3 regions of the Nocardioides sp. P5_E3 genome follow, and region 2 is predicted to be linked to each of the others. Evidence: predicted binding sites of a transcription regulator. Region 2 holds the regulator's gene; each other region holds the start of a gene.
The links. The regulator HrcA, encoded in region 2, represses chaperone genes, less so after heat shock. The targets are predictions, from matches to a motif close to TTGGCACTCGNNNNNNNCGAGTGCCAA.
Positions count from the first base shown of each region.

Region 1 (9,755 bases), on a different contig from region 2:
AAGGCCTTCAAGGAGCTCATCGCCCTCGGCCTGGTCGAGGACAAGCCCTACAAGGTCTTCGGCGCCCAGGCCACCGGCTGCTCGCCGGTCTCGGTCGCCTACAAGGCCGGCACCGACGCGATCCGCCCGGTCAAGCCCGACACCATCGCCAAGAGCCTGGCCATCGGCAACCCCGCCGACGGCATCTACGTCCTCGACATCTGTCGCCGTTCCGGCGGCGCGGTCGAGGACATCAGTGACGACGAGGTGCGCGAGGCGATCGTGCTCCTGGCTCGCACCGAGGGGATCTTCACCGAGACCGCCGGCGGCACCACCGTCGGCGTGCTGAAGAAGCTCGTCGAGTCCGGTCAGCTCGACACCTCCCTGGAGACGGTCGTCATCAACACCGGCCACGGCCTCAAGACGCTGGACGCGGTGTCCGACCGCGTCGGTCCGGCCGCCACCATCGCCCCGTCCTACGACGCCTTCGTGGCGGCGGACATCCTCTGAGCACGAAGGAACGAGCCATGGCAGTCTCCGTCCGGATCCCGACCATCCTGCGCACCTACACCGGTGGTGAGTCCGAGGTCAGCGCCGAGGGCGACACGCTCGCGGCCGTGCTCGACGACCTCGACGCCCGCTACTCCGGCATCAAGGGCCGCATCCTCGACGAGGCGGGCAAGCTGCGCCGCTTCGTCAACGTCTACGTCGGCAACGACGACGTGCGTTTCCTCGACGAGCTGGAGACCGCCACGCCCGACGGCGTGCAGATCTCGGTGATCCCGGCGGTCGCCGGGGGCTGAGCCCCGGCGACCGTGCCGGTCATCGAGCGCGTACGTCGACCACGGCGGCGTTGCCGTGGTCGTCGACCCGCAGCTCGGCGACCGCGCCGTCGCGCAGCAGGTGCTCGGCCTCCTGGGCGTCGTCCTGCGGGAGGAACCAGCTCTCGATGCCGCACCGGACCTGCCACGACCGGTCGTCGCAGGCGAGGTAGGGGCCGTCGTCGGGCCGCGTGCGCGACCACGCTTCGCCGATCCAGACGCCGTCCGTCTCGACCAGCGTGATGTAGACGTCGCCGGACTCCCCGTCGTCCAGCGAACCGAGCCCGGGCTCGACGAGCGACTGGGACCTGTCGTGGCGCAGGTCGGGGTAGTCGAGGGCGACGTACGCGCCGCGGAACGGGTCGATCGGGTCGACCGGTGCCACCCGCACCAGGTAGGTGTCGCCGGCGATCCTGGCGGAGAGCTGCGGTGCGACGGCCAGGCCGACGAGCGCGAGCTGGCTGGTGGCGACGACCGCGGTGGTCAGGACGATCTTCATCGGTCGGTTCCCTTCGATGCGGTGTCGGTGGCGGTGTCGGCGGGGTCGAGGGCCTGCACCAGCTCCCGGCGGGCCCGGTCGAACAGGAAACCGGTGCCGAGGAAGACGGTGCCGAGCACGACGAACAGCCAGGCGCCGGTGACGATGGGTGCGAAGACGGCGAAGCTCTGGAAGGTCGTGAAGACGACCAGGCCGACCATCGCCATCCAGGTCAGGGCCTGGTGGTCGCGCACGGTGCCGAGCGCGACGAGGGCGACGGCCAGCAGCACGTAGGCGACGACGGAGATCGCCGCGTGCGCCCAGTCGGCCCCGTCGACAGCGGTCGTGTCGGTTCCAGTGGCCCACAGGCTCAGCGACGTGGCGGTCAGCAGCACGGCGATGGCGCCCAGCGGCTCGAGGATGCCTGCGCCGCGGCGGACGACGCCGGCGAGGACCGTCGCAGCTGCCGCGACGGCGACCGCGACCACGAGCCAGGTCGACCACGTCAGGCCGTCGCTGCCCGTGTCGGGGATCGCGGCGACGAAGAGCGCCGCGAGCGCCATGCCGCCCGCGAGGGTGCGCCAGGTCCAGGCGAACCCATCGATCCACCCGTCGTGCAGCACCGCGAGTGCAGCGGCGAGGACGGCGCCGGCGCCGAGCAGCACGACGACCGTGGTCCCGTCCTGGGCGTCCCACAGGGGCTGCATGAACCACCATGTGACGCCGGTGACGACACCGACGAGGAAGGGCAGGTGGGCCCGCGTCAGGTAGGCGTGGATGAACGCGCCGACGGCCCAGAGGCCGATGAGTCGCGGCTCGTACGCCGGGACCTGCAGCGACTGGGCGGCCTGGAAGATGACGGCGCCGGCACCGAGTGCGGCGAGGAGTCGTGCGGCGCCGACCAGGGGCGGCGAGGCGTGGCGCGCCGCGAGCGTCTCACCGCCGACGAGGAAGGCCAGCCACAGGGCCGCCACAGCCGCGAAGCGTGCCAGGGGCGAGAGCTCGTCGAGGTTGGCGGCGACCAGCCAGATCAGCCCGACGCCGACGAAGCCGCCGCCGAGGTAGAGCAGGACCCGCCCCACGCTGACGCGGGCGTCGTGCTCGGAGCGGTAGCGCGCCGCGATGCGCGTGGCCTGCTCCTCGCCGATGAGGCCCTCCGAGGTCCAGTCGTCGAGCTCGTGGCGCAGCCAGGCGAGCTGCTGCGGCGCGACCGATCGGGTCGCGAGGGCGGGTGCCGGTGACGAGGTGTCGGTCATGCCCCCACCGTGGCCCGGTGCGGCCGGGTTGTCCTGAGTACATCGACCCATATGTGGGGTGCCGTTGGGTGGCGGGATGCCCAGGGTTGCGCAGGCGTTCAGGTGGGTCTGGTTCACAGGGGGCGTGCGGAGCAGACACCTGGCCCGGGCCGGCGTCGCGCTGGCCGTCCTCGGCGGCGTGGCGGGAGGGACGGCGTACGGCGCGCGCGAGCTGTTGCACCGACAGGCGGCGCAGGCCCGGCGCGCGATCGGCAAGCCGTTGGGGGAGCGGGCGCCGGACGCCGACCGCCACTACAAGAAGAAGCACGGCGAGCCGGTGGACCTGCTGGTGCTCGGCGACTCCATCGCCGCGGGCCTGGGCGCGGACAGGGCCAAGGACACCCTCGGCAGCCGACTGGCGCGTGGCATCGCTGCGAGTGCCGGTCGCTCGGTGCGGCTCAGGACGGCGGCGGTGGTCGGCTCGGAGAGCAGCATGCTCGCCTCCCAGCTCGCGTCCCTGCCCCGGGGATATCGCCCGGACGTGGCCGTCATCGTGGTCGGTGGCAACGACGTCACCCACCGGGTGCCGGTCGCCGAGTCCGTACGCCACCTGGTCGAGGCCGTCGAGGACCTGCGGGCCCGCGGGACGGAGGTCGTCGTCGGCACCTGCCCGGACCTCGGCGCGCTCCGCCCGGTGCCGCAGCCCCTGCGCGCTCTCGGCTCACGTGCCTCGCGGCAGCTGGCGGAGGCCCAGCGGGAGGCGGCCCTGGCGCGCGGCGCGCGGGTGGTCTCGCTGGCGCACGTGGTGGGTCCTTTCTTCATCACCAACCCCGAGGAGATGTTCAGCCTCGACCGCTTCCACCCGAGCGCGCACGGCTACAAGCGCACGGCGAAGGCGATGCTCCCGTCGGTGCTCGCGGCCCTCGGCGTCGTGGCCGACGTGCCGTTCGGGCACCACGCACCCGACGTGGGTGGGTCAGGCTAGGGTTCCCGGGTGCGCACCACTGCTCGACGAGCCGGCCAGGCCGTCAAGAAGGCTGCCAAGAAGGCCGGCCGGATGCAGGCATCGCCCGCACCGGTCGAGCCCGAGCCGCTCGACCCGAAGGTCGAGCGCCGCCGTCGGTTGCTGGCCAGCAACCTGACCGAGCTGGCCATCGAGTTCCGCACCGACAAGTGGGGCGTCCACAAGTACACCCCCCACTACGAGCGCCACCTCCAGCACCTGCGCGGCGAGTCCTTCACGCTGCTCGAGCTCGGGATCGGCGGCTACAAGAAGCGTCGCAAGAGCGGTGCCTCGATGAAGATGTGGCGCTGGTTCTTCCCCAAGGCGCGCATCGTCGGGCTCGACATCGAGGACAAGTCGTGGCTCACGCGGGGGCACATCCACACCTACCTCGGTGACCAGACCGACCCCGAGATCCTCCAGCGCATCATCGACGAGCAGGGCGCGCCGTTGGTGGTCATCGACGACGGCAGCCACATCCCGGCCCACGTGCGCGAGTCGTTCCGGATCCTGTTCCCGCTGATGCCCGACGGTGGCATCTACTGCATCGAGGACACCCAGACGTCCTACTGGCCGGCGTGGGGCGGGCAGCTCGACCCCCGCGCTCCGGGCACGTCGATGGACCTGGTCAAGGACCTCGTCGACGGCCTCAACCACGAGGAGTTCCTCCTCGAGGGCTACGAGCCGACCTACACCGACCAGTGGGTGCGGGCCGTGCACTGCTACCACAACCTCGTGATCATCGAGAAGGGCGACAACCGGGAGGGCACCAACCGCGACAACGTCGCGCACGAGCTCTACGGCGCCTCCGAGCTGCCCGACGGCTCCGACGGCTCCGACGACGCATGAGCGTCCTGCTCGCCACCAGCGGTGACCTGCCGCAGGGGGAGCCCGGCGCGGGCGCCCTCGACGCGGTCCTCCACGCCCGCGGCACCGACTTCGCCTGGGCCCGCTGGGACGACCCGTCCGTCGACTGGTCCGCCGCCGACCTCGTCGCGGTGCGGTCCACCTGGGACTACGTCACCCGCCACGGGGAGTTCCTCGCCTGGGCGACGTCGCTCGACCAGGCCCGCCTGCTCAACGGCGCCGACGTCTTCGCCTGGAACCACGACAAGCGCTACCTCACCGAGCTCGGCGACCTGCCGGCGGTGCCGACGCTGCTCGCCGACGACCGGGCCGGCCTGGCCGACGCGGTGCGCCGCTTCGGCTCCGCGGTCGTCAAGCCCCGCGTCGGCGCCGGGGGAGCGGGCCTCCTCGTGGTGACCGACCCCGACGACCCCCGTCTGGGGCGGCCCGTCCGCAGTCACGCCGACTACCCCGAGGTCGACGGGCCGTGGGTCGTCCAGCCGCTCGTGGAGTCGATCCGCACCCACGGCGAGGCGTCGGTCTACGTCCTCGACGGGCGGCTCGGCCAGCGCTTCGACAAGCTGCCCGGCGAGGGCGACGTACGCGTCAACGAGGAGTTCGGTGGCCGGGTGCGCGCCGTCGAGACCGGTGACGTCGGCGACCTGGTGATGAGCGCGTACGACGCGATGGCCGAGCGCTTCGGCCGGCCGATGGACTACCTCCGCGTCGACCTGCTGCGCTGGGACGGCCAGTGGGTGGTGAGCGAGCTCGAGCTGATCGAGCCGGGCCTCTACCTCGACGTGTCGCCGGCCAACGCGGAACCGTTCGCCGACCTGCTCGCTGCGAGGGCCGCCCGCCGGGGCTGACCCGCCTGTCTAGACAGGTCGGCAAACAAATCTCGGTCCGGGGGGTGGGACATGCCCCCCTCAAGTTAGGTTGCCCTTGTCTTGCCTGCGCTGGGGGGTGCGGGCAGGGCCGGTGATCCGTCATCCGTGCCGGATCACCGTCACAACCTTCGCGGCGTCGGGAGCGTTCTCGCGCGTCGCACCTGCGGGAGGAAATAGTCATGCCCTTTTCACGCCCACGCGAGGATCGCGGTGCGGCGGCGGTGGAGTTCGCACTGATCGTGCCGATCCTGCTCGTCGTCCTCTTCGGCATCATCGACTTCGGGTTCGCCATCAACCGCTACACCATCGTGAACAACGCGGCTCGCGAGGGCGTGCGTGAGGCGAGCCTCGGCGCCAGCGAGGCCGAGATCCGGGCGGCCGTGACGCACGGGATGTCCGACCTCGGCGGCAGCTACACGATCACCGTCAGCTGCAAGAAGAAAGACGCTACGACCAACTGCACGAGCTGGAACGCCGGGCAGGAGAGCGGCGGGATCGCCGCGGTGAAGGTGGACTTCACCCACACCTGGATCACGCCCGTGGGAGACATGGTCGACGGCGGAGAGAACCTCCACCTCGTCAAGACCAACTACATGAGGATCGAGTGATGCGCCGGTCGCCGCGGCGCCGCGGCGAGGACGGTGCCGTCGCCCTCATGACCGTGTTCCTGTCGCTGGTCATCTTCGGGGCCGCTGCCATCGCGATCGACATCGCCACGTTGGCGATGCAGCGGCAGAAGCTGCACGACGCCGTCGATGCGGCAGCGCACGCCGGGGCCTACGCCATGCCAGGTGATGGTGCCTCGGCCATCGCCGCCGCGCGCAGCATCGCCTTCGCCAACGATCCGGACCTGGAGTGGGACTTCACCCAGCAGAACCCGAAGATCCGGCTCTGGTGCGTCGTGGCGTCGACCGGCACCACCCCTCCAGCTGTCAAGACTAGCCAGATCCCGAGCACCTGCTACCCGGGGACGGGACCGTACACAACGTCGAAGTACCCGGACCTGCGCTGCAACGGAGTCATCTGCAAGATCCCCTGCGCGCCGAGCTCCACCACCAACTGCAACACGGTGGAGGTCGTCGCTCAGAAGGACGTGCCGTTCGGTTTCGCCAACATCGCGTTCGGCGAACCCAAGGGATCGACCGGTTCTGTCGCGTCTGCGGCCTGCAAGGGGTCGTGCGGGGCCGAAACCCCAAACCCGATGGACGTCGTGGTCCTGGCCGACAGGACCGCGAGCCTCTCGGACAGCGACCGCGGGAGCATGGTCAGCGCCGTCAAGAACATGATGCTCACCATGGATCCGACGATGCACTTCCTGTCCATCGGGACCATCGACAAGAGTGCCCCCACGTCAGCCTGCCCCAGCAACCGTCGGCCGCTGCCGCCGGGCAAGACGTCGAGTGGGTCCTCCAACTACAAGGTCACTCCGGCATGGACGGCCGCCGACCTGGAGAACACCAGCCACAAGTGGATACCCAGCGACTTCAGTCGGGACTACGTCACCGGAGCTCCCGGGGCTCGAGTCGGCAAGAGCACCGATCCGGTCTACAAGACCATCAACTGCATCACCAGTTCTTCTCTCGCGGAGTACGGCACGCACCTGGCGGCCCCGCTCAAGGAGGGGGCGCGCAAGCTCCTCAACCTGAGCGGTAGCAACTTGGGCACCCTCAGCGCGAGCTACCCGCGTCCGGGGGACGACGACGTCACGAAGGTGCTGATCCTCGAGACCGACGGGGCGCCTAACGAGTTCGTTGCGTCGGGCACCGATGCGCAGACCAATGTGCTGACGGCCGGCGCGGAGCTGCGCCACCCTGATGGGAATGTCGCGTGCGAACAATTGCTCAAGGTCGCCGCGAGTGCCAAGGCGCAGAAGATCGTGGTAATCACCATCGGCTTCGGTGAAGTGGTCTCGGCGAAGTGCAACAGGTGGAACAACTTCGGTGGCAAGACAGGGTCGACGTCCGGCTCCTCGAAGAACGTGCGTGACGTCCTCGCGGCGGCGGCCTCTCCCCACCCGGGCACCGGCGCGGCGAGCACGGCGAACAGCTGCAGCGGTTCGAGCGCGGTTACTGCCGAAAATGCGGACGGTGACTTCTTCTTCTGTGCGGCCAGCGGGTCTGAGTTGGCGGACCTTTTCCGCACAGCACTCAATCAGGTCAGCAAGGGCGTCCGGCTGGTCAAGCTTCCCAACTGAGCGACAGCGCCGCGGTGCACGGGTCCCGTGCCGCCAAGGACGGGACCCGTTTGCACTCTCCGGGGTCGAGTGCTAAACATGAGACTGGCACTCTCCACACGAGAGTGACAACGACCCAGGTGACGCTGAGGTCTCCGACGCCGGCGGGAATGGATCGCCGGCCGAGCGGGATCGTCCGTCGCGGGCAGCCCGCCTGGAGTCGACACACAGACTCACGTCGATAGGAATCGCACGCGATATGGCCAAGCTGATTGCTTTCAACGAGGAGGCCCGCCGCGGCCTCGAGCGGGGTATGAACACCCTCGCCGACGCGGTCAAGGTCACCCTCGGCCCCAAGGGCCGCAACGTCGTCCTGGAGAAGAAGTGGGGCGCCCCCACGATCACCAACGACGGTGTCTCGATCGCCAAGGAGATCGAGCTGGAGGACCCCTACGAGAAGATCGGCGCCGAGCTGGTCAAGGAGGTCGCCAAGAAGACCGACGACGTCGCCGGTGACGGCACGACGACGGCCACTGTCCTGGCCCAGGCCATGGTCCGCGAGGGCCTGCGCAACGTCGCGGCCGGCGCCAACCCGATGGGTCTCAAGCGCGGCATCGAGGCCGCCGTCGCCGCCGTGTCCGAGCAGCTGCTCGCCATGGCCAAGGACGTCGAGACCAAGGAGCAGATCGCCTCCACCGCGTCGATCTCCGCCGCTGACACCACCGTCGGCGAGATCATCGCCGAGGCGATGGACAAGGTCGGCAAGGAAGGCGTCATCACCGTCGAGGAGTCCAACACCTTCGGGCTGGACCTCGAGCTGACCGAGGGCATGCGGTTCGACAAGGGCTACATCTCGGCCTACTTCGCCACCGACCTCGAGCGCATGGAGGCCGTGCTGGAGGACCCCTACGTCCTCATCGCCAACTCCAAGGTGTCGACGGTCAAGGACCTGCTGCCGCTGCTGGAGAAGGTCATGCAGTCCGGCAAGCCGCTGCTGATCATCGCCGAGGACGTCGACGGCGAGGCGCTGTCGACCCTGGTCGTCAACAAGATCAAGGGCACCTTCCGCTCCGTCGCCGTCAAGGCGCCGGGCTTCGGTGACCGCCGCAAGGCCATGCTGCAGGACATCGCGATCCTCACCGGCGGCCAGGTCATCTCCGAGGAGGTCGGCCTCAAGCTCGAGTCGGCCGGCATCGAGCTGCTCGGCCAGGCCCGCAAGGTCGTCATCACCAAGGACGAGACCACCATCGTCGAGGGTGCCGGCGACCAGGGCCAGATCGAGGGCCGGGTCAACCAGATCCGCGCCGAGATCGAGAAGTCGGACTCCGACTACGACCGCGAGAAGCTCCAGGAGCGCCTCGCCAAGCTGGCCGGCGGCGTGGCCGTCATCAAGGTCGGCGCGGCCACCGAGGTCGAGCTCAAGGAGCGCAAGCACCGCATCGAGGACGCCGTCCGCAACGCCAAGGCTGCGGTCGAGGAGGGCATCGTCGCCGGCGGCGGCGTGGCGCTCGTCCAGGCTGCTGCCACCGCGTTCGACAAGCTCGACCTGTCGGGTGACGAGGCGACCGGCGCCAACATCGTTCGCGTCGCGACCTCGGCCCCGCTCAAGCAGATCGCCATCAACGCCGGTCTCGAGGGTGGCGTCGTGGCTGAGAAGGTCGCCAACCTGGAGGCGGGCCACGGCCTCAACGCCGCCACCGGTGACTACGTCGACATGATCGCCGAGGGCATCATCGACCCGGCCAAGGTCACCCGCTCGGCGCTGCAGAACGCCGCGTCGATCGCCGCGCTGTTCCTCACCACCGAGGCCGTCGTGGCCGACAAGCCCGAGAAGGCGCCGGCCATGCCCGGCGGCGACATGGGCGGCATGGGCGGCATGGACTTCTGATCGTCTGATCGGAACCACCCGCTCCACCAGCACCATCTACAAGGCCCCCGCCTCCGGCGGGGGCCTTGTGGCGTCTGTCACACCCGCAGGGGTGAATGTGCCGATCGCCGGACGCGGGCGGCTGCGGTACCTAGGCTCCGGGAGCCGCGCCGCCATCGAGGGGGTGCCACTCGACTCTTGGGGGTCACCATCTTGCGTTCGCTCACGTCCTCGCGCCCGAAGGGCCGCACCGTCTCCGCCATCCTCGTCGCCGGTGCCCTGGTGGTGTCGGCCGGCGTCGGCGGCGCCACGGCCGGCGCCCTGATCACCGGCAAGGACATCAAGGACAAGTCCATCACCGGTGCCGACATCGCCGACCGCTCGCTCGGCAAGCGACAGCTGAGCACCGCGGCGGTCGAGAGCCTCCGCACGAGCTGGAACTCCGGCGTGGGTGCCCCGGCCGCCA
Region 1 is NZ_JBFUMR010000005.1:173,060-182,814, forward strand. It holds gene thrC (threonine synthase) at 1-489, shown strand, start outside; gene ACXJKB_RS04775 (MoaD/ThiS family protein) at 507-782, shown strand; gene ACXJKB_RS04780 (GDYXXLXY domain-containing protein) at 802-1,299, opposite strand; gene ACXJKB_RS04785 (DUF2157 domain-containing protein) at 1,296-2,534, opposite strand; gene ACXJKB_RS04790 (SGNH/GDSL hydrolase family protein) at 2,659-3,498, shown strand; gene ACXJKB_RS04795 (hypothetical protein) at 3,508-4,365, shown strand; gene ACXJKB_RS04800 (ATP-grasp domain-containing protein) at 4,362-5,228, shown strand; gene ACXJKB_RS04805 (TadE family protein) at 5,429-5,857, shown strand; gene ACXJKB_RS04810 (pilus assembly protein TadG-related protein) at 5,857-7,443, shown strand; gene groL (chaperonin GroEL) at 7,682-9,310, shown strand; partial or broken gene ACXJKB_RS04820 (collagen-like triple helix repeat-containing protein) at 9,503-9,755, shown strand, end outside.
Region 1: a site for HrcA is predicted at 7,493-7,519, ahead of groL (chaperonin GroEL). Genes of this name have one in related genera too.

Region 2 (9,755 bases):
CGACCTGCTCGGCGACTGGTGGGAGGACCCCTCATGAACGACCTGAAGATCCGGGACCTCCTCCACGAGGTCGCTGACGACATCGAGCCGGGCGACCGGCTGGACGCGATCCGCGCCGCCACCGCGCCCGCTGGTCGTCGTACGCGTCGCGGGTGGTGGGCTGCCGGCGGCGCCGGGCTGGTGGCTGCGTCGGTGGTGACGGTGTTCGCCCTGAGCACTGGCGGTGCACCCCGGACGACAGGCCCCGACCCTGCCGGCCCGCCGCCGACCTCAGGCAACACCGTGACCGACGGGCAAGGGACGAGCCGTCCGGTGCACGTGTACTTCGTGGGCGACACCGCAGCAGGCCCGCGGCTCTTCCGCGAGCTCCGGTCCGACCTCGACCCCGACTCACGGGTGGTCCTCGCCATGGACGCGGTCCTCCGGGGCGACGCGCTCGACCCCGACTACCGCTCCCCCTGGCCCGAGGGCGTGGTCCTCCGCCAGTGGTCGTCCGGACCGGACGGGATCATGGTCAGCCTCGAAGGCGCTCCGGTGGACCGTCCAGCGGACATGACCGAGGAGGAAGCCCGCCTGGCGCTCGAGCAGCTCGTCCGGACCGCCCAGGAGGTGTACGGCCAGGGCAAGGTGCCCGTCGACGTGCAGATCGAGCAGCAGGTGACAGACACGGTCCTCGGCGTGCCGACGACGGCACCGCTGACGGGCTCCCCGGACCTCGACGTGCTCGCCCCCGTGTCGCTGACCGAGCCCTCCGAGGGCCAGAAAAAGCGCGCGGATGGCACCGTCTGGGTCAGCGGCCGTGCCACCAGCGCCGACGACCTCGTCACGGTGCGAGTGCAGCGCAGGGAGGGCACCGCTGTGGTTCTGGGACCCGCGAGCTTCACTCTCAACCAGACGAGCGATCCCGCCGGCTCCTTCAGCTTGGGCCTGAGCAGCGACGACGTCCAGCCCGGTGAGTACGACGTGATCGCGACGGTCGAGAACTCCGACGGCACCACCGACTCCGACACCCGGCGGATCACGGTCGTCGACTAGCCCCGGCGTGTCAGGCCCAGCGCGACGTGCGGGCCAGCACCGCGGCGACGGCCACCACCCCGGCGGTGGAGGTGCGCAGCACCTCGGCACCGAGACGTACGACGTGCGCGCCGGCGTCGGCCAGCACCGCCAGCTCGTCGGGGCTGATGCCGCCCTCCGGTCCCACCACGAGCACGATCCGGCCCGCTTCGGGGACCACCAGCGCACCCAGGGGCAAGGTGGCGTCCTCGTGCAGCACCAGCGCGAGGTCGGCCTCCGCGACGAGGGCCGCGAGGTCGGCCGTGGAGGCCAGCGGGGTGACGGTGGGCAGCCACGAGCGGCGCGACTGCTTGGCCGCCTCTCGGGCGGTGGCCTGCCACTTCGCGTGCGACTTCGTCGCTCGCTCGCCCTTCCAGACAGCCACCGAGCGCGACGCCGCCCACGGCACGATGCGGTCGACGCCGACCTCGGTGAGGACCTCGACCGCCAGCTCGCCGCGCTCCCCCTTGGGCAGCGCCTGCACGACGGTGATGGCCGGCTCCGGTCGGGGCTCCTGCGCGACGGACTCGACCGTGACGGAGAAGACCCGCTTGCCCGTCGACGCGACCGACCCCGTGGCCGAGGTGCCCCGGCCGTCGGTGAGGACGACCTGCTCACCCTCGCGGAGGCGGCGTACGGCGACCGCGTGGTGCGCCTCGTCTCCGGTCACCTCGACGAGCGTGCCGGGCGCCGACCCGTCCAGGGACTCGACGAGGTGGACCGGGAGCGACACCCGGGCTCAGCCCTGGAAGGCGTCGCGGAGCCGACCGAACATCGACTTGTGCGGCGCCTCGTTCTTGCCGTCGGGCTGCTCCTCGCCACGGATCGCCGCGAGCTCGCGCAGCAGCTCCTCCTGGCGGGGGTCGAGCCGGGTGGGGGTCTCCACGGCGATGCTGACGACGAGGTCGCCGCGACCGCCGCGCAGGCTCGGCACGCCGAAGCCGCGGACCACCTGCTCGCTGCCCGACTGGGTGCCGGGGCGGATGTCGAGGTCGTAGGTCGTCACGGTCTCCGAGGACTCGTCGGACGAGGCGGGCAGGTCGGCCTCGAGCAGCGGAAGCGTGAGCTGGGTGCCGAGGGCGGCCGCCGACATCGGCAGCGAGATCGTGGTGTGGAGGTCGTTGCCGTGGCGGGTGAAGGTGGGGTGCGGCTCGACGTGGATCTCGACGTAGAGGTCGCCGGCCGGGCCGCCGCCGGGGCCGACCTCGCCCTGGCCGGTGAGCTGGACGCGGGTGCCGTGATCGACGCCGGCGGGGATCTTGACCGTCAGGGTGCGGCGCGAGCGCACGCGGCCGTCGCCCGAGCACTCACGGCAGGGGTCCGGGATGATCGAGCCGTAGCCGCGGCAGGCCGCGCACGGGCGGAGCGTGCGGATCTCGCCGAGGAACGAGCGCTGGACCACGGCGACCTCGCCCTGGCCGTGGCAGGTCTCGCAGGTGGTCGGCGAGGTGCCGGGCGCGGTGCCCTGGCCCTCGCACGCCTCGCAGCGCAGCGCCGTGTCGACCTTGAGGTCGCGGGTGACGCCGAAGCCGGCCTCCGCGAGCTCGACGTCGAGCCGGATCAGCGCGTCCTGGCCGCGCCGGGCGCGCGACCGCGGGCCACGGGTCTGCGCGCCGCCGGCGGCACCGCCACCGAAGAACGCGTCCATGATGTCGGTGAAGCTGAAGCCCTGACCGGCACCGCCGAAGCCCTGGCTGAAGGCGTCGCCGCCGCGGTCGTAGGCCGCGCGCTTGCCGGGGTCGCTCAGCACCTCGTAGGCGCGCGAGACGTCCTTGAACCGCTCCTGCGTCTCCGGGTCGGGGTTGACGTCGGGGTGGAGCTGCCGCGCAAGCTTGCGGTAGGCCTTCTTGACGTCGTCGGCGCTCGCGTCACGCGAGACGCCGAGGATCTCGTAGGGGTCCTGTGTCACTGGTTTCCTTCATCGAGGATCCGGGAGACGTAGCGCGCGACCGCGCGCACGGCTGCCATGGATCCGGGGTAGTCCATGCGGGTGGGGCCGACGACGCCCAGGGAGCCGAGGTGGAACTCCTGCGGGCCGTAGCCGGTGGCCACGACGCTCGTGGCCGCGAGCTCGGAGTAGGGGCCTTCGTGGCCGATGCGCACCATCAGCGCATCGGTCCCCGACTCCCCCAGCAGCTTGAGCAGCACGACGTGCTCCTCCAGCGCCTCGAGCAGTGGTCGGACGGCGGTGTCGAAGTCGCCGTAGCGGGCGAGGTTGGCGGTGCCGCCGACTGCGACGCGCTCGTCGCTGCGGTGGTCGGACATCGCCTCGGTGAGCACGCCCACGATCGCGCGGGCCGAGTCGACCTGCTCGGGGCGTACGCCGTCGGGCAGGTCGCAGAGCGCGACGGCGGCCGCAGCGATCTGCACGCCGACGCTGGCCTGGTTGACCGCGACCCGCAGCTCGGCGAGGTCGCTGTCGACCACGGGTGCGTCGAGCTCGACGAGGCGCTGCTCGACCCGACCGGTGCTGAGGATGAGGATCAGCATCACCCGGGTCGGGGTGAGCGACACCAGCTCGATGTGGCGGACCGTCGAGCGCGAGAGCGACGGGTACTGCACGATCGCGACCTGGCGGGTGAGCTGGCTGAGCAGCCGGACCGAGCGCTGCACGACGTCGTCGAGGTCGACCGCCCCGTCGAGCAGCGTCGCGATCGCCCGGCGCTCCGCCGCGCTCATCGGCTTGAGCGTGGCGAGCTTGTCGACGAAGAGCCGGTAGCCCTTGTCGGTGGGGACGCGCCCCGCACTGGTGTGGGGCTGGTGGATGTAGCCCTCGTCCTCGAGCGCGGCCATGTCGTTGCGGACCGTCGCCGGTGAGACGCCCAGTCCGTGCCGCTCGACGAGCGCCTTGGAGCCGACCGGCTCCTCCGTCGCGACGTAGTCCTCCACGATCGCGCGGAGCACGTCGAGCTTGCGGTCGTCGACCATCGAGCCACTCCTCTGCACGTTCGCGTTTCTGGCACTCGTTCGCCCGGAGTGCCAAGACTACTAGCAGTCCGTAGGCTCGCGGTCATGCCCGACGACACCCCTCGGTTCACCGAGGTCGCCCCGCGCGTGTGGGTCGCGCACTACGACTGGATGCACGTCAACATCACGCTGATCGGCGGGTCCGACGGCCTGCTGATGGTCGACACGCACGGGTCGGCCGCCGAGGCGCGGATCGTCGCCGACGACGTACGCCGCCTCGGCGCGGGTCCGCTGACCGGGCTGGTCAACACGCACGAGCACTGGGACCACCACTTCGGCAACGCGACGATGGTCGAGCAGTTCGGCGACCTGCCGATCCACGCGACCGACTGGGCGGCCGAGCACATGGAGGTGTCGTCGGCGCACACCTTCGAGCAGTACGGGCAGGACACCCTCAACCCGCGCCGCGACGAGATCCTCGCGACCACCCTCCGCCTGCCCACGCGCACCTTCTCCTCCGCCGTCCAGCTCGACCTGGGCGACCGGGCCGTCGAGCTCATCCACCCCGGGCGTGGGCACACGGCAGGCGACCTCGTCGTACGCGTGCCGGACGCCGACGTGCTGCTGGGCGGCGACCTGGTCGAGGAGTCCGACCCCCCGTTCATCGGCGACGACTCGTGGCCGCTGGAGTGGCCGCTGACCCTCGACCTGGTCCTCGGCCTGATGACCGACTCCACGGTCGTCGTGCCGGGGCACGGGAAGGTCGTCGACAAGGAGTTCGTCCAGGACCAGCGCACCGAGCTCGGCGTCATCGCCGAGACCATCCGCGACCTCGCCTCGCGCGGGGTGCCGCAGTCCGAGGCCCTCGCCGCCGGCGAGTGGCCGTGGGAGCGCGAGCGGCTCGGGAGCGCCGTCCGGCTGGGCTACGAGCACCTGCCCCGCAGCCAGAAGCGGCTCCCCCTCATCTAGCCGCCCGACCGGCCCACACCCTCCGGGGGCTGTTCTCGCGGTGGTCGGCCCAGTAGGACTGGTGGCATGACCGAGAACAGCGAGTCCCAGACCGACAACACGGAGTCGACCGACACGCCCAAGGCGGGCAGCGGCACCAGTCCTGCCGACTCCGACCACTCCGGCGGCACCACCTCGCCCGACGGCGCCACCCTGGGCGGCATCTCCGACGACCAGCTGCCCGACGACCTGCAGCCCGGCGAGGACAACCCGCTGGCCGAGCCCCTCGACCCCGACGCCGAGGACACCAAGAGCCGTGAAGAGCTCGAGATGGACGCCACCCAGGAGGACCTGGGCAACGACGACGGCGCCAGCCAGGCGCCCACCCAGTCCGGCGACTCCGACGAGGGCTCCGACAAGGGCTCCGACGCCAACAGCGGCGACGGTGCCGAGGGCAGCGGCATCGCCGGGGGCTGAGTCCCCGACAGTCCCCCGGCTCCCGCCGCACCGGGTGTGATCCGCGACGCACGGCGAGCCACCCGGCCGGCGGGCCGACGGGCGCCTAACGTGGAGCGGTGCCCCAGGATCGCTACGGAACCGACGTCCTCTCCGGCGACTGGCGTGTCCCGAAGAACGGCCGCGCCACCGAGGTGCCGACCGAGATCGGGATGGTCGTCGAGGAGGTCACCACCGACTGGTGCGGCGAGGTCGTCGCCGTCGACCGCGACATCGACACGCTCACGCTGGAGGACCGGCGCGGCAAGCGGCGCACGTTCCCGCTCGGCCCCGGCTTCCTCCTCGAGGGCAGGCCGGTGATCCTCACCCGTCCCGTGCGGACGGGTGCCCCCGCAGCCCCCACGCGTACGGCGTCCGGCTCGGTCGCGGTGCCCAACGCGCGAGCCCGCGTCGCGCGCGCCAGCCGCATCTTCGTCGAGGGCCGGCACGACGCCGAGCTCGTCGAGAAGGTCTGGGGCGACGACCTGCGGATCGAGGGCGTGGTCGTCGAGTACCTCGGCGGCGTCGACGACCTCGCCGAGCACCTGCGCGACTTCAAGCCCGGCCCGCAGCGCCGCGTCGGCGTCCTGGTCGACCACCTGGTCACCGGGTCGAAGGAGGCGCGCATCGCCCAGGGCATCGCCCGCTCCCCCATCGGCAAGCACGTCCTGGTCGTCGGCCACCCGTTCATCGACATCTGGCAGGCGGTCAAGCCCGACCGGCTCGGCATCCCCGCGTGGCCCTCCGTCCCCCGCGGGATCGACTGGAAGACCGGCACCTGCCAGCAGCTCGGCTGGCCGCACCGCGACCAGGCCGACATCGCCCGCGCCTGGAAGCACATCCTCGGCCGGGTGAGCTCCTTCGCCGACCTCGAGCCCGCCCTCCTCGGCCGGGTCGAGGAGCTCATTGACTTCACCACCGCGCCCTGACGGGCGCGCTGGTTCAGTCGACCAGGTCGCGCACGATCGCGTCGGCGAGGAGCCGGCCGCGCTGGGTGAGCACGAGGCGCTCGGTGGCGAGCTCGACGAGTCCGTCGGCGACGAGGCGGGCGACGTGGGAGCGGCCGGTGGCCTCGAGGGCGGTCACCGGGAGCCCCTCGACGAGCCGGATCTCCAGCAGGATCCGCTCGACCCGCTGGTCGTGGTAGCCGAGGACCTCGCGTGCCAGGGCGGGTGAGACGCCGCTGGCGAGCCGCTGGGCGTACGCCGCCGGGTGCTTGACGTTCCACCAGCGCACCCCGCCGACGTGGGAGTGCGCACCGGGGCCGACGCCCCACCAGTGCCCGCCGGTCCAGTAGAGCAGGTTGTGGCGGCACCAGTGGTCGGGCGACGTGGCCCAGTTGGACACCTCGTACCAGCTCATCCCGGCGGCGGAGAGCTTCTCGTCGACGAGGTGGTACTTGTCGGCCAGGTCGTCCTCGTCGGGCATCGGCAGCTCGCCGCGCTTGACCTGGCGGCCCATCGCGGTGCCGTCCTCGACGATGAGCGAGTAGGCGGAGACGTGGTCGGGGCGGCAGCCCAACGCGACGTCGACCGAGGTCTCCCAGTCGGCCAGCGACTCCCCCGGCGTGCCGTAGATCAGGTCGAGGCTGACGTCGTCGAAGCCGGCCTGCCGGGCCCAGTCGACGACCGCGGGCACGCGCATCGGGTCGTGGGTGCGGTCGAGCGTGCGCAGCACGTGGTCGACCGCGGACTGCATGCCGAAGCTGATCCGGTTGAAGCCGGCGGTGCGCAGCTCCTCGAGGTCCCAGGCGGCGACGCTGTCGGGGTTGGCCTCGGTCGTGATCTCGACGTCGTCGACGAGCCCGAACTCCGCCGCGGCGCTGGCCACGATGGCTCCGAGGTCCGCGGCCTTCAGCAGCGTGGGGGTGCCACCGCCGAAGAAGATCGTCTCGATGGGGACGTCGCGGTGGCCGAGCACCTGGCGCGCGAAGCGGATCTCGCGGATCGCCGCCTCGGCGTACGACGACCGGCTGGCGCCGACCTCGTCGCCGAGCTCCTGGGCGGTGTAGGTGTTGAAGTCGCAGTAGCCGCACCGCACCGAGCAGAACGGCACGTGGACGTAGAGGCCGAAGGGCTTGCTGCCGAACTGGGCCCACGCCTCGTCGGGGAGCAGACCGTCCTCGGGGGCGACGTCACCGTCGGGCTGGGCGGGGGACACGCCGGTATCCAACCACGTGCCGGACGTGCGAACGGGTGCCAGTGGTCTCCCACCGGCACCCGTCCATGGTCAGCCCTAGGCGTACATCTGGTCGATGAGCGCCTGGTTGTTCTCCTGCACGACGTTGCGCTTGACCTTCATCGAGGGGGTCAGCTCGCCCGACTCGACCGTCAGGTCGTGGTCGAGGAGCTTCCACTTCTTGATGGTCTCCCAGCGGTTGAGGTGGCTGTTGAGCTCGTCGACGTAGCCGCCGACCATCTTCTGCACCTCGTCGGACTGCACGATCTCGGTGTAGGACTTGCCGCCCATGCCGTTCTCCTCGGCCCAGCCCGCCATCGCGTCGGGGTCGAGGGTGACGAGCGCGACGCAGTAGTTGCGCTCGTCGCCGAAGACCATGAACTGGCTGGCGTAGGGGCACACGGCCTTGAACTTCGACTCGATCGCCGGCGGGGCGATGTACTTGCCGCCGGAGGTCTTGAAGAGCTCCTTGATGCGGCCCGTGATGACCAGGTGGCCGTCCTCGTCGACGGCGCCCTTGTCGCCGGTGTGCAGCCAGCCGTCGGAGGTCAGGGTCTTGGCCGTCTCCTCGGGCAGGTTGTGGTAGCCGTCCATCACGCCCGGACCCTTGATCATGATCTCGTCGTTGTCGCCGAGCTTGACCTCGCTGCCGGGGAAGACCGGTCCCACGGTGCCGAACTTGTTGCGGTCGGGGTGGTTGACGAACGAGCCCGCCGAGGTCTCGGTGAGGCCGTAGCCCTCGAGGATCTTGATTCCGGCGACGCCGAACCACTCCGCGATGTCGCGGTTGAGCGCCGCGGCACCGGAGATGAAGAAGCGGACGTTTCCACCGAAGCGGTCGCGGATCTTGGAGAAGACGAGCCGGTCGAAGAGGCCGTGCTGGACCTTGAGGGTCAGCGGCACCGACTGCCCCTCGCGCTTGCGTCGCTCGACCTCCAGGCCGACCTCGAACGCCTTCTTGAAGATCTTCTCCTTGGCCCCGCCCTCGGCGGCCTGCATGGTGACGATGCGCCCGTGCGCCTTCTCGAAGATGCGCGGGGCGGCACCCATGAACGTCGGCTTCACCACGCCCAGGTTGTCGACGATCTTCTCGACGCGGCCGTCGATCGCCGCGGCGAAGCCGCAGGCCATCTGGGTGGACATCAGCACCTTGCCGAAGGAGTGGGCCATCGGCAGCCAGCGGAACTCGAGGTCGTCGGGGCCGAGGATGCCCTGCGCGCGGATCGCCTCGCCCTCGTAGACCCACGAGGAGTGGCGCAGCCGCACGCCCTTGGGGCGGCCGGTGGTGCCGGAGGTGTAGATGAGGGTGGCCAGCTGGTCGGGACGGATCGCCTGCGACGTCGTACGCACCACGTCGGGCTGCTCGGCCAGCCGCTCCGCACCCAGCGCGGCGAGGTCCTCCAGGGAGATCACCCAGTCGCCGTCGGACGCGCCCTCGAAGGTGATGACCTTCGTGACGTGGGGCAGCTCGGAGCGGTGCGCGGTGAGCTTGGCGACCTGCTCGTCGTCCTCGGCGAAGACGACGCGGCTCTCGGAGTCACCCAGGATGTAGACGGTGTCCTCGGCGTTGGTGCTCGGGTAGACCGTGGTGGTGGCGCCGGCGGCGCACATGACCGCGAGGTCCGCGAGGATCCACTCGTAGCGCGTGCCGGAGGCGATGCCGACGCGCTGCTCGGGCTCGACGCCCAGCGCGATCAGGCCTGCGGCGAGCGCCTCGACCTTGTCGCCGGCCTGCTTCCAGGTGACGGACTCCCACGCCTCGCCACGGGGAAAACGGAAGGCCTCGGCGTCGGGGGTCGCGGTGACGCGGTCGAAGAACTGGACGGCGACGTTGGGCGGCATGGTGTCGAGGAAGGCCGTGTCGATGGTGGTCGGCATCTGTTACCTACTCATTCGTGGAGCGTGGCGCGACGGCACCACACAGCGGGGCTTGCTGCTGACTTGGCCTGTAACCTAGATCACGGGGTTTACCCAGCGGTAGCAAACGCGGCGAGTGTCCCGTCAAACGGGCGACTTTCCGACTTTGGTCAGTCCTGGACGGCCTTGGTGACGGCGATGCAGCGGGTGATCCAGTCCTGCTCCTCCGCCGTCAGGCGACGACCGGCGCGCTGTGCGTCCTGCACCGCCCACCCCGCGTTGAGCACCATCCGCACGACCACCCAGTCGCGGGCGCG
Region 2 is NZ_JBFUMR010000024.1:46,280-56,034, forward strand. It holds gene ACXJKB_RS15765 (SigE family RNA polymerase sigma factor) at 1-37, shown strand, start outside; gene ACXJKB_RS15770 (GerMN domain-containing protein) at 34-1,035, shown strand; gene ACXJKB_RS15775 (16S rRNA (uracil(1498)-N(3))-methyltransferase) at 1,046-1,786, opposite strand; gene dnaJ (molecular chaperone DnaJ) at 1,793-2,962, opposite strand; gene hrcA (heat-inducible transcriptional repressor HrcA) at 2,959-3,981, opposite strand; gene ACXJKB_RS15790 (MBL fold metallo-hydrolase) at 4,066-4,929, shown strand; gene ACXJKB_RS15795 (hypothetical protein) at 4,996-5,385, shown strand; gene ACXJKB_RS15800 (DUF3097 domain-containing protein) at 5,484-6,332, shown strand; gene hemW (radical SAM family heme chaperone HemW) at 6,346-7,563, opposite strand; gene ACXJKB_RS15810 (AMP-dependent synthetase/ligase) at 7,639-9,459, opposite strand; gene ACXJKB_RS15815 (aminoglycoside phosphotransferase family protein) at 9,609-9,755, opposite strand, start outside.

Region 3 (9,755 bases), on a different contig from region 2:
CACCCGCGTTGAGCCTCGACGACCACGGCCGCCCCTGGGTGGCCGCCACCTCGCGCGACGGCCGGGTCATGGTCGGTACGACGCGCCGCGGGCGGCTGGCCCTGCGCGCCGTCGGCACCTCGGCCCCGACTGCGAGCCCGGCGCTCGCCCAGTCGCGCACCCGGCGACCGGTGCTCGCGACGGTCTCCGCGGAGGGCACGCTGGTCACCCGGCGCCTGACCCGCGCGGGACGGTGGACCCACCCGGACCGGGTCGGCCGGCCGGCGTCCTGGTCGACCCACAGCGCACCCGTGCTCGGCAACGACGCCACCGGTTCCACGTGGCTGGTGGCCGTCGGGTCCCGCGGAGCGACCTACGCGCAGTCCCTCGAGCGCGGGCGCCTGCTGCGACTCCCCGGACCGGCCGCGTCGCTCACCTCGACGCCCGCCCTCACCACCGCCGACGACGGCACGACCCGGCTGCACCAGGTCAGCGCTTCCGGGCGCCTCGGCGTACGCACGCTCGACGGTCGTCGATGGAGCCGTCCGACGGCACTCGCCGGCGAGTGGTCGCCGTACGCCTCCCCCGCTGTCGGGGAGGTCGCCGGCGGCCTGCACGTGGCCGCCACCGACCGCACCGGCGTCGTCGTCGTCACCAGCACCGTGCCCGGGCGGCCGGCCCGACGCGTCGGCGCGGGGCGCGACCTCACCCGCTCCCCCGGGCTGGTGACCCGCCGCGGTGCCGAGCTCGTCGTCGCGCGCACCGGCTCGCGCCTGCTCGCCCGACCGGCTGCAGCGCGGGTCGAGGACCTCCGTCCCGCGCGACCCGGCTTCCGGCCCTGACCGCTTCGCCGTCGACGTACGACGCGGCCGCCCCCGGAGGGACGACCGCGTCGCGGGTGGGACTGCTGCGGGTCAGCGCCCCGCGTAGGCCCAGGAGGTCACGTTCTCGGTGTCCTCGAGGCCGGTGAAGCCCTCGACCGGCGCGTAGGTGTCCGTCTGGAACTCGATGTTCTCGTCGTCAGCCGTGCCGCCCACGTTGTCCGGGCCGACCCCGTAGAGGTTCTGCCCGAAGTTGGCGCCGCCGGAGTCCATCATGTTGTGGATCTCGTCGGCGTTGTCGGTGTGGTAGCTGCCGATCGTGTGGCCGACCTCGTGGGCCGTCACGTTGGCCACCGCCGCGGTGACGAACGCGATCCTGTCGCTGCTCGCGTTGATGTAGGTGTTGAGCGACGACGCCGGCCCGGCCGGTGCGCTGAGCACGTCGAGCAGCACGATCGCCTCGTCCTGGTGGCCGAAGTTGCCCGGGTCGATGTACTGCGCGATGCCGATGGTGCTGATGCCGGTCTCGGCGATCGTGCCGGCGACGTAGATCCGCGAGACGTTCTCCTGCCCGATCAGCTCCTGGTTGTCGCGGGCGTTGAGGACGTCGACGGTGACCGCCGGGTTGGTGCCGGCGATCTCGGCCTGCAGGTTGCGCCGCACCTGGTTGAGGATGCGGTTCTCCATCCGGCGGGCCTCGGTGCGGGCGATGCCCCACTGGGGCACGAACGCGGCGAACGGCGAGACGTTGCGCTGGCCGGGACCGCCCCAGGTGCCGGTGTTCACCCGACCGGGGGCGAAGTCGAGCAGCACGGTCTGCCGGCGCCCGCGATCGCCCTGCGTGCCCGGCCGGTAGCCCTCGACCGTCACGTCGTACGCGCCGCTGCCGCCGGTGACCTCGACGGAGTACCAGCCGGCCTCCTCGGCGACGTAGGCGATGGCCGTGTTGCCGCCACCGATGAGCGGCGACGTGGGCGGGTAGAGGGAGGAGGCGTCGGTGCCGATCCCACCCACGCGCTGCTCGCCGGACGGGGTCCGCACCGTGAGCCCGGTCGCCGAGCCCTCCGCGCCGGCCCCGACGACGTCACCGGGGCGCAGCCGCACGGAGTAGTAGTCGGTGTCGAGGGTGTGGCTCGCGATGGAGACGCGGTAGGCGCCGGTGTCGGCCCCGCCGGCACCGCTGCCGGAGTCGAACGGGTCGGCCGGCAGCGGGTCGAAGGCGTAGCCGCCGACCATCACGTAGTAGGTGCCGGGCGCCTCGGGCGTGAAGGCAAGCGAGCTCAGCACGCCCGTCCCGCTGTCGTCGTCGGCGGCCAGCGGCTCGCCCGCGGCGTCCCAGACGACCAGGATCGTGTCGGTGCCGGCAGCGCTGCCCTCGGTGTCGGCCGTCAGCGTCTCGCCGGCCGCGACGTCCACGGAGTAGAAGTCGAAGTCGTTGGTGCCGTCGCCGCCGGACGCGACCGGACCGTGCGGCCCGTCGCCCAGCACGGAGTTCGTCACCGTCGCTCCGCCGGCGATGCCGGTCGGGGTGGCCAGCGGGATCGAGCCCTGGTCCTCGGTGGTGGCCAGCGTGCGCGGCGCCCCGACCGGCGCGGCGAGCTCACCCAGGATGCGGACGGCGGGCATGCGGCTCGCGGCCGTGCCGAAACCCGGGATCGGCTCGGCGTCCACGTGCGAGTCGTTGGACCCCCGGGTCCCGTCGGGCTCCTCCTCGTCGTGGACGAACGGCGTGAGCACGCCGCGGGCGTTGACACCCCGGCCGTTCGTGCCGAAGGCCGCGCGGCGGTTGGACGCGAGCTTGGCCGAGTCGGCGCGGCGCGCCGCCTGCTCGTGCATCTGCTTGTTCCACGCGAAGTAGTTGGCGTCGTGGATGTCCGGCAGGTTGGCGAGGTAGGGGTTGGGGTTGGTCCGAGCCGTCAGGGCGGCGGCGTCGGACTCCTTGGGGGCCACCTGGATGCCCAGGTCGAGGGCCTCCTGCTGGGCCGGCGTGACGGCGTCGTCACCGGCTGGTGCGGCGACGGACAGGGCTGGGGTGACGATGGCCAGCAGACCGGCTGAGCCGGTGGCGACCAGATACTTTCTGCGCACTGAAGCGCTCCTCCCGAGAGAAACCGGGATCGAGCACAGCGTGCCGATGAAAGGTCGTCGCGGGGCCCGATCCCCTGACTCCAGCCAACGTAGGCCCTGCCGGGCCGCGCGGGAACGCTACTTAGGTCGCGATCAGGAACCGCTGTAGTTGGGCGCCTCGACCGTCATCTGCACGCCGTGGGGGTGGCTCTCCTTGAGCGAGGCCGAGGTGATGCGGACGAACCGGCCCTTGTCCTGCAGCTCCGGGATGGTGCGGGCGCCGACGTAGAACATCGACTGGTTGAGACCGCCGACGAGCTGGTGGGCGACCGCGGAGAGCGGCCCGCGGTAGGCGACCTGGCCCTCGATGCCCTCCGGCACGATCTTGTCGTCGCTGGCGACCTCGGCCTGGAAGTAGCGGTCCTTGGAGTACGACTTCTTGCCGCGGCTGCTCATCGCGCCGAGCGACCCCATGCCGCGGTAGGACTTGAACTGCTTGCCGTTGACGAAGACGACGTCGCCCGGCGACTCCTCGCAGCCGGCGAGCATCGAGCCCACCATCACGGCGTCGGCGCCGGCGACGAGCGCCTTGGCGATCTCGCCGGAGTGCTTCATGCCGCCGTCGGCGATCAGCGGGACACCAGCCGGCCTGGTGGCCAGGGACGCCTCGTAGACGGCGGTGACCTGCGGCACGCCCACGCCGGTGACGACGCGGGTGGTGCAGATCGAGCCCGGCCCGACGCCGACCTTGACCGCGTCGGCGCCGGCGTCGACGAACGCCTGGGCGCCCTCGCGGGTGGCGACGTTGCCGCCGATGACCTGCACGTGCTTGGTGGCCGGGTCGGACTTCAGGCGGCGCACCATGTCGAGGAGGAGGTGGACGTGGCCGTGGGCGGTGTCGGCCACGAGCACGTCGACGCCGGCCTCGACCAGGGTGGTGGCCCGCTCCCAGGCGTCGCCGAAGTAGCCGATGGCGGCACCGACCAGCAGCCGGCCGTCGTCGTCGTAGGACGCGTGCGGGAACTGCTCGCCCTTGACGAAGTCCTTGACGGTGATCAGGCCGCTCAGCCGGCCCTCGCCGTCGACGAGCGGCAGCCGCTCGCGCTTGTGCGCGCGCAGGAGGGTGGTGGCCTCGTCGCGCGAGATCCCGTCGTGGCCGGTGATGAGGCCCTCGCGGGTCATCACCTCGTCGACCTTGGTGGTCGCCCACTCCGCCACCGGCGTGAAGCGCAGGTCGCGGTTCGTGATGATGCCGAGGAGGTGGTTGTCGAGGTCGACGACCGGGAGGCCGGAGACGCGGTACTCGCCGCAGATCCGGTCGAGCTCCTCGAGCGTCGCGTCGGGACCGATGGTGACCGGGTTGGAGATGATGCCCGTCTGCGTCCGCTTGACCAGGTCGACCTGGCGGGCCTGGTCCTCGATGGACAGGTTGCGGTGCAGGACGCCGATGCCGCCCTCGCGGGCCATCGCGATCGCCATCCGCGCCTCGGTGACGGTGTCCATCGCCGCGCTGATCAGCGGCACCCGGATCGAGATCTCACGCGTGAGGCGGGTGGTGGTGTCGATGTCGCTGGGCGCGAGGTCGGACTCCCCCGGCAGCAGGAGCACGTCGTCGTAGGTGAGGCCGAGCGCAGCGAACTTCTCCGGGATCTCCACGCCGCCATTCTACGGGCGGTTCGGAGCGCTCTGGGACAGTGTCAGGGTGGGGACGGTGGGGGGCGACCGGTCGGGCGCGGGCCGCATGGTCTGGGCGGCGGCGGTCGTGGCCTTCCTCGCGCGCTTCCCGTCCCTGCTGTGGCCGCTGCGGCCCGACGAGGCGGGGTTCCTCATGGTCGCCCGCGCCTGGCAGCCCGAGCCCGACTCGCTCTACGGGCGCTACTGGGTCGACCGGCCGCCGCCGATCCTGTGGCTGGTTCAGGCCACCGACAGGATCGGAGGGCCGTACGCCCACCGGCTGGTCGGCGCGCTCGCGTGCTCGTTGCTGGTGCTGGCCGCGGCCGCGGCGGCCCGCGAGGTGGTGGTCCGCGCCGGCGTGCTCGACCCGGCCGCGGTGCGCCGCCTGGCCGGCTGGGTGGCGGTGGCGACGGCCGCCCTGGTCAGCAACGCCGAGATCGACCCGGTCGCCGCCAAGGGCGAGCTCTTCGGCATCCCGCTCGTGATGGCCTCGTGCTGGCTGGCGCTGCGGGCGGTGCGCCGGGTCTCACCGCCCGACGCGTTCCTCGCCGGCCTGCTGGCGATGCTCGCGGTGGGGATGAAGCAGAGCATCGTCGGCGGCCTCGTCTTCGGCGCCGTCCTGATCGCCGGGTCGCTGGTCGCGCGGCAGGTGAGCCGGCGCGACGCGCTCCGCTGCGCCGGGGCCGCCGCCGCCGGGGCCGCCATCCCGGTGGCGGTCGTCGTCGCCTGGGCGATCGGGGCCGGCGTACGCCTGCAGACGCTGTGGTACGACGTCGTCACCTTCCGCTCCGACGCGAGCCACGTCATCGCCACGCAGGAGTCGGAGGGCGCGACGAGCCGGATCTCGGTGCTGCTGCTGATCTTCGTCGGCACCGGCATGCTCCTCGTCGTCGCGCTCTTCGCGGTCCGGCTCCGCAGCCTCCTGCGGCACGACCCCGTGCCGGTGGTCGCGATCGCCGTGATGCTCGGCCTCGACCTGCTCGGCGTCGCACTCAGCGGCAGCTTCTGGTCGCCGTACCTCTTCGTGCCGCTCCCCGGCCTCGCGCTCGCCCTCGCCGCGCTCGTGGCGCACGACCACCTCGACCGCGTCCGGCACCGGGTCACCCCGGTCGCGGTGGGTCTCGTGGTGGTCTCGAGCATCGTCGCGATGGTCGGCTGGACGGGTGCGTGGGTGGCGGGCCGGGTCCCCGTGGAGGTACGCACCGGGGAGGCGATCGCGGCCGCCGCCTGGCCCGGCGACCGGGTGCTGGTCTACGGCGGGCGCGCCGACATCCAGTGGGCCACCGGCGCCCAGTCGCCGTACCCGTATCTCTGGTCGCTGCCGATGCGCACCCTCGACCCGGGCCTGGACGACCTGGAGGAGGTGCTGACCGGGAGCAACCCGCCGACGTGGTTCGTCGAGGCGACCTTCATCAACACGTGGAGCGAGCTCGGCACCACCGCGATCCAGAGCTCGCTGATCCGCAAGTACGCGTTCGTGCAGACCGCGTGCGGCCGCTACCGGATCTACCACCTCAACACCGTCGACCCGGTCGAGGTCGACGTCGACTGCTCGACGCCCTTCCGGACGATCTGGGGACGCTGAGGGCGGTCGGAGATGCCGCCGGCCCGGCAGACGTCGTCTGCCGGGCCGGCGGGTGCTGCTGGGAGCGGGATCGATCAGTGGCCGTGGCCGTGACCGTGACCGGCGGCGGCCGGCTCCTCCTCCTCGGGCTTGTCCACGATGAGGGTCTCCGTCGTGAGCAGCATCGCGGCGATCGAGGTCGCGTTGACCAGCGCCGAGCGGGTCACCTTGACCGGGTCGAGGACGCCCTGGGCGACCAGGTCGCCGTACTCGCCGGTGGCGGCGTTGTAGCCGTTTCCGACGCCGAGCTCGCGGACCTTGGAGGTCACCACGTAGCCGTTGACGCCACCGTTCTCGGCGATCCAGCGCAGCGGCTCGTCGGCCGCCTTGCGGACCACGCGGACACCGGCAGCCTCGTCACCGGTGAGGCCGAGGTTGTCCTCGAGCACCGACACGGCGTGGATGAGCGCGGAGCCACCGCCGGCGACGATGCCCTCCTCGATCGCGGCGCGCGTCGCGGAGACGGCGTCCTCGATGCGGTGCTTCTTCTCCTTGAGCTCCACCTCGGTGGCGGCGCCGACCTTGATCACGCACACACCGCCGGCGAGCTTGGCGAGGCGCTCCTGGAGCTTCTCGCGGTCCCAGTCGGAGTCGGTGTTCTCGATCTCGGCCTTGATCTGGTTGACGCGGCCCTCGACGGCCGAGCTGTCGCCCGCACCCTCGACGATCGTGGTGTGGTCCTTGGTGATGACCACACGACGCGCCTGGCCCAGGACCTCGAGGCCCACCTGGTCGAGCTTGAGGCCGACCTCGGGGGCGACGACCTGCCCACCGGTCAGGGTCGCGATGTCCTGCATCATCGCCTTGCGGCGGTCGCCGAAGGCAGGAGCCTTCACGGCGGCGACGTTGAAGGTGCCGCGGATCTTGTTGACGACCAGGGTCGAGAGCGCCTCGCCGTCGACGTCCTCGGCGAGGATGAAGAGCGGCTTGCCGGTCCCGATGACCTTCTCGAGGACCGGGAGCAGCTCCTGGATCGAGGAGATCTTGCCCTGGTGGAGAAGGATGTAGGCGTCGTCGAGGACGGCCTCCATCGACTCCGGGTCGGTGACGAAGTAGGCCGAGATGTAGCCCTTGTCGAACTGCATGCCCTCGGTGAACTCGAGCTCGGTGCCCATGGTGTTGGACTCCTCGACCGTGATCACGCCGTCCTTGCCGACCTTGTCGAAGGCCTCGGCGAGCAGGTCGCCGATGTGGCTGTCGCGGCTGGAGATCGTGGCGACGGACGCCATGTCCTCGCGGGACTCGACCTCGCGGGCCGCCTCGCGCAGGGCGTCGCCGACGGCCTCGGCCGCTGCGTCCATGCCGCGCTTGAGACCCATCGGGTTGGCGCCGGCCGCGACGGCGCGCAGGCCCTCGTGGACCATGGCCTGGGCCAGGACGGTGGCGGTGGTGGTGCCGTCACCAGCGACGTCGTTGGTCTTGGTGGCCACCTCCTTGGTGAGCTGGGCACCGAGGTTCTCGAACGGGTCGTCGAGCTCGATCTCGCGAGCGACGGTCACCCCGTCGTTGGTGATCGTGGGGGCGCCCCACTTCTTGTCGAGGACGACGTAGCGGCCCTTGGGGCCGAGCGTCACCTTGACGGCGTTGGCGAGGGCGTCCACGCCGCGCTCGAGGGCGCGGCGGGCGTTCTCGTCGAACTCCAGGATCTTGGGCATCGAAGTGCTCCTAGGAAAGGTTCGGGGTGAAAGGGTTTCGCCCGGACGTCATGGCCGGAGGTCGCAGGAGCGACCGGCGGCCATGACGTTCCGGGCGAAGAGGAGATCAGGAGACGACGGCGAGGATGTCGCGCGCCGAGAGGATCAGGTACTCCTGGCCGGAGTACTTGACCTCGGTACCGCCGTACTTGCTGTAGATGACCTTGTCACCCACGGCGACGTCGAGCGGGACTCGGTTGCCGTTGTCGTCGATGCGACCGGGACCGATCGCCACGACCTCGCCCTCCTGGGGCTTCTCCTTGGCGGTGTCCGGGATGACCAGGCCGGAGGCGGTGGTCTGCTCGGCTTCGAGCGTCTGGACGACGATGCGGTCCTCGAGGGGCTTGATGTTGACCGACACTTCGGATCAACCTCCACTTTCTCAAACAAGAGATCTTCAGGACGTGGGCTCGCGGTCCGGCGGCACGCCGTCGCGGGGGTCGTGCCAGGCTCGCGAGCGTTGGCATTCTCGGGGTGAGAGTGCCAGAGCAGACGCTAGCACTCTGCCCAATCGAGTGCTAGCCGGAGTCGCCGCTGACAGGATGACGGCATGCAGATCGAGACGCTGGACTGGCTGCGGACAGCCGAGGGAGCCCGTCTGCTGGTCGACGCCACCCGGGCCTGGGCGGAGCACGCGGGCGACCCGGTGCGGGTCGCTGCCGTCGTACGACGTCTCGAGCCCGACGCCGAGAAGGCCGCCGCGGCCACCACGCAGGCGCAGCTGCGCGCGAAGGCCGTGGCGAAGTTCGGCGAGGCGGCGCACCTGATGTTCTTCACCCCCGACGCGCTCGAGCAGTCGACACGAGCGCGCGTCGCCGACCACCGGGCGGCACGGGTGGCCGCCGCGATCCCCGGCGGCAGCGTCATCGACCTCGGCTGCGGCATCGGCGGCGACCTCCTCGCCTTCGCGCGGGCCGGGCTCGTCGTGGGCGGGGTCGACCTCGACCCCGTGCGGGTGGCGATGGCCCGCGCCAACCTCGAGGCGCTCGGCCTCGCCGGTGCGGTGCAGGTGGGCGACGCCACCACGATAGGCGCGGCCGCCTTCGACGTCGCCTTCGCCGACCCGGCTCGTCGTGGCGGCCGGGGCCGGGTGTTCGACGTCGAGGGGTGGACGCCCCCGTGGCCGTGGGTGCTGGACCTCCTGACCCACCGCTCGCTGGTGAAGGTCGCCCCCGGCATCGACCACGACCTGGTGCCGTCGGGCGTCGAGGCGGAGTGGGTCAGCGACGGCGGCGAGGTCAAGGAGGCGGTGCTCTGGTCGCCGACACTCGCCACCACCGACCGCCGCGCGACCGTGATCGGCGAGCACGGGCTGGCCACGCTCACCGACGAGGACTCCCCCGCAGACGGGGAGCCCGGGACCGACGTCCGCGCCGTCGGCGCCTACCTCTACGAGCCCGACGGTGCCGTGATCCGTGCCGGTCTGGTCACCGCGGTCGCCGCCGGCGTCGGTGGCGGGCTGGTCGACCCGCACATCGCCTACGTCACCAGCGACGCCTCGTTCCGTACGCCGTTCGCGCGCGGCTACCGCGTCGTCGAGCACCTGCCCTACCGCGAGAAGCAGCTGCGCGCGGCCCTGCACGAGCGCGGGATCGGCCGGCTCACGATCAAGAAGCGCGGGGTGCAGGTCGTCCCCGACGAGCTCCGCAAGCGGCTGGCCCTGCGCGGGGACAACGAGGCCACCCTGGTGCTCACCCGGGTCTCCGGTCAGGGGACGGCCCTGCTCGTCGACCCCTTCTGACGGCGCTTGCGAGCGCGCGGTCAGCAGCCGGGTCGTCCCACGCCCGGGACGTCGACCGGCAGCCGGCCCGGTGCCGGCGCCTGACCGGTCAGCACCTCGACCAGCACCTGCATCGCGGCGGGCGTGTCGCCGTAGGTGGCGATCCGGGTCGGGGC
Region 3 is NZ_JBFUMR010000019.1:8,212-17,966, reverse strand. It holds gene ACXJKB_RS13310 (CHAP domain-containing protein) at 1-821, shown strand, start outside; gene ACXJKB_RS13305 (DVUA0089 family protein) at 894-2,888, opposite strand; gene guaB (IMP dehydrogenase) at 3,021-4,523, opposite strand; gene ACXJKB_RS13295 (hypothetical protein) at 4,570-6,126, shown strand; gene groL (chaperonin GroEL) at 6,201-7,820, opposite strand; gene groES (co-chaperone GroES) at 7,927-8,220, opposite strand; gene ACXJKB_RS13280 (class I SAM-dependent methyltransferase) at 8,410-9,600, shown strand; gene ACXJKB_RS13275 (glycoside hydrolase family 3 N-terminal domain-containing protein) at 9,621-9,755, opposite strand, start outside.
Region 3: a site for HrcA is predicted at 8,355-8,381, ahead of groES (co-chaperone GroES). Genes of this name have one in related genera too.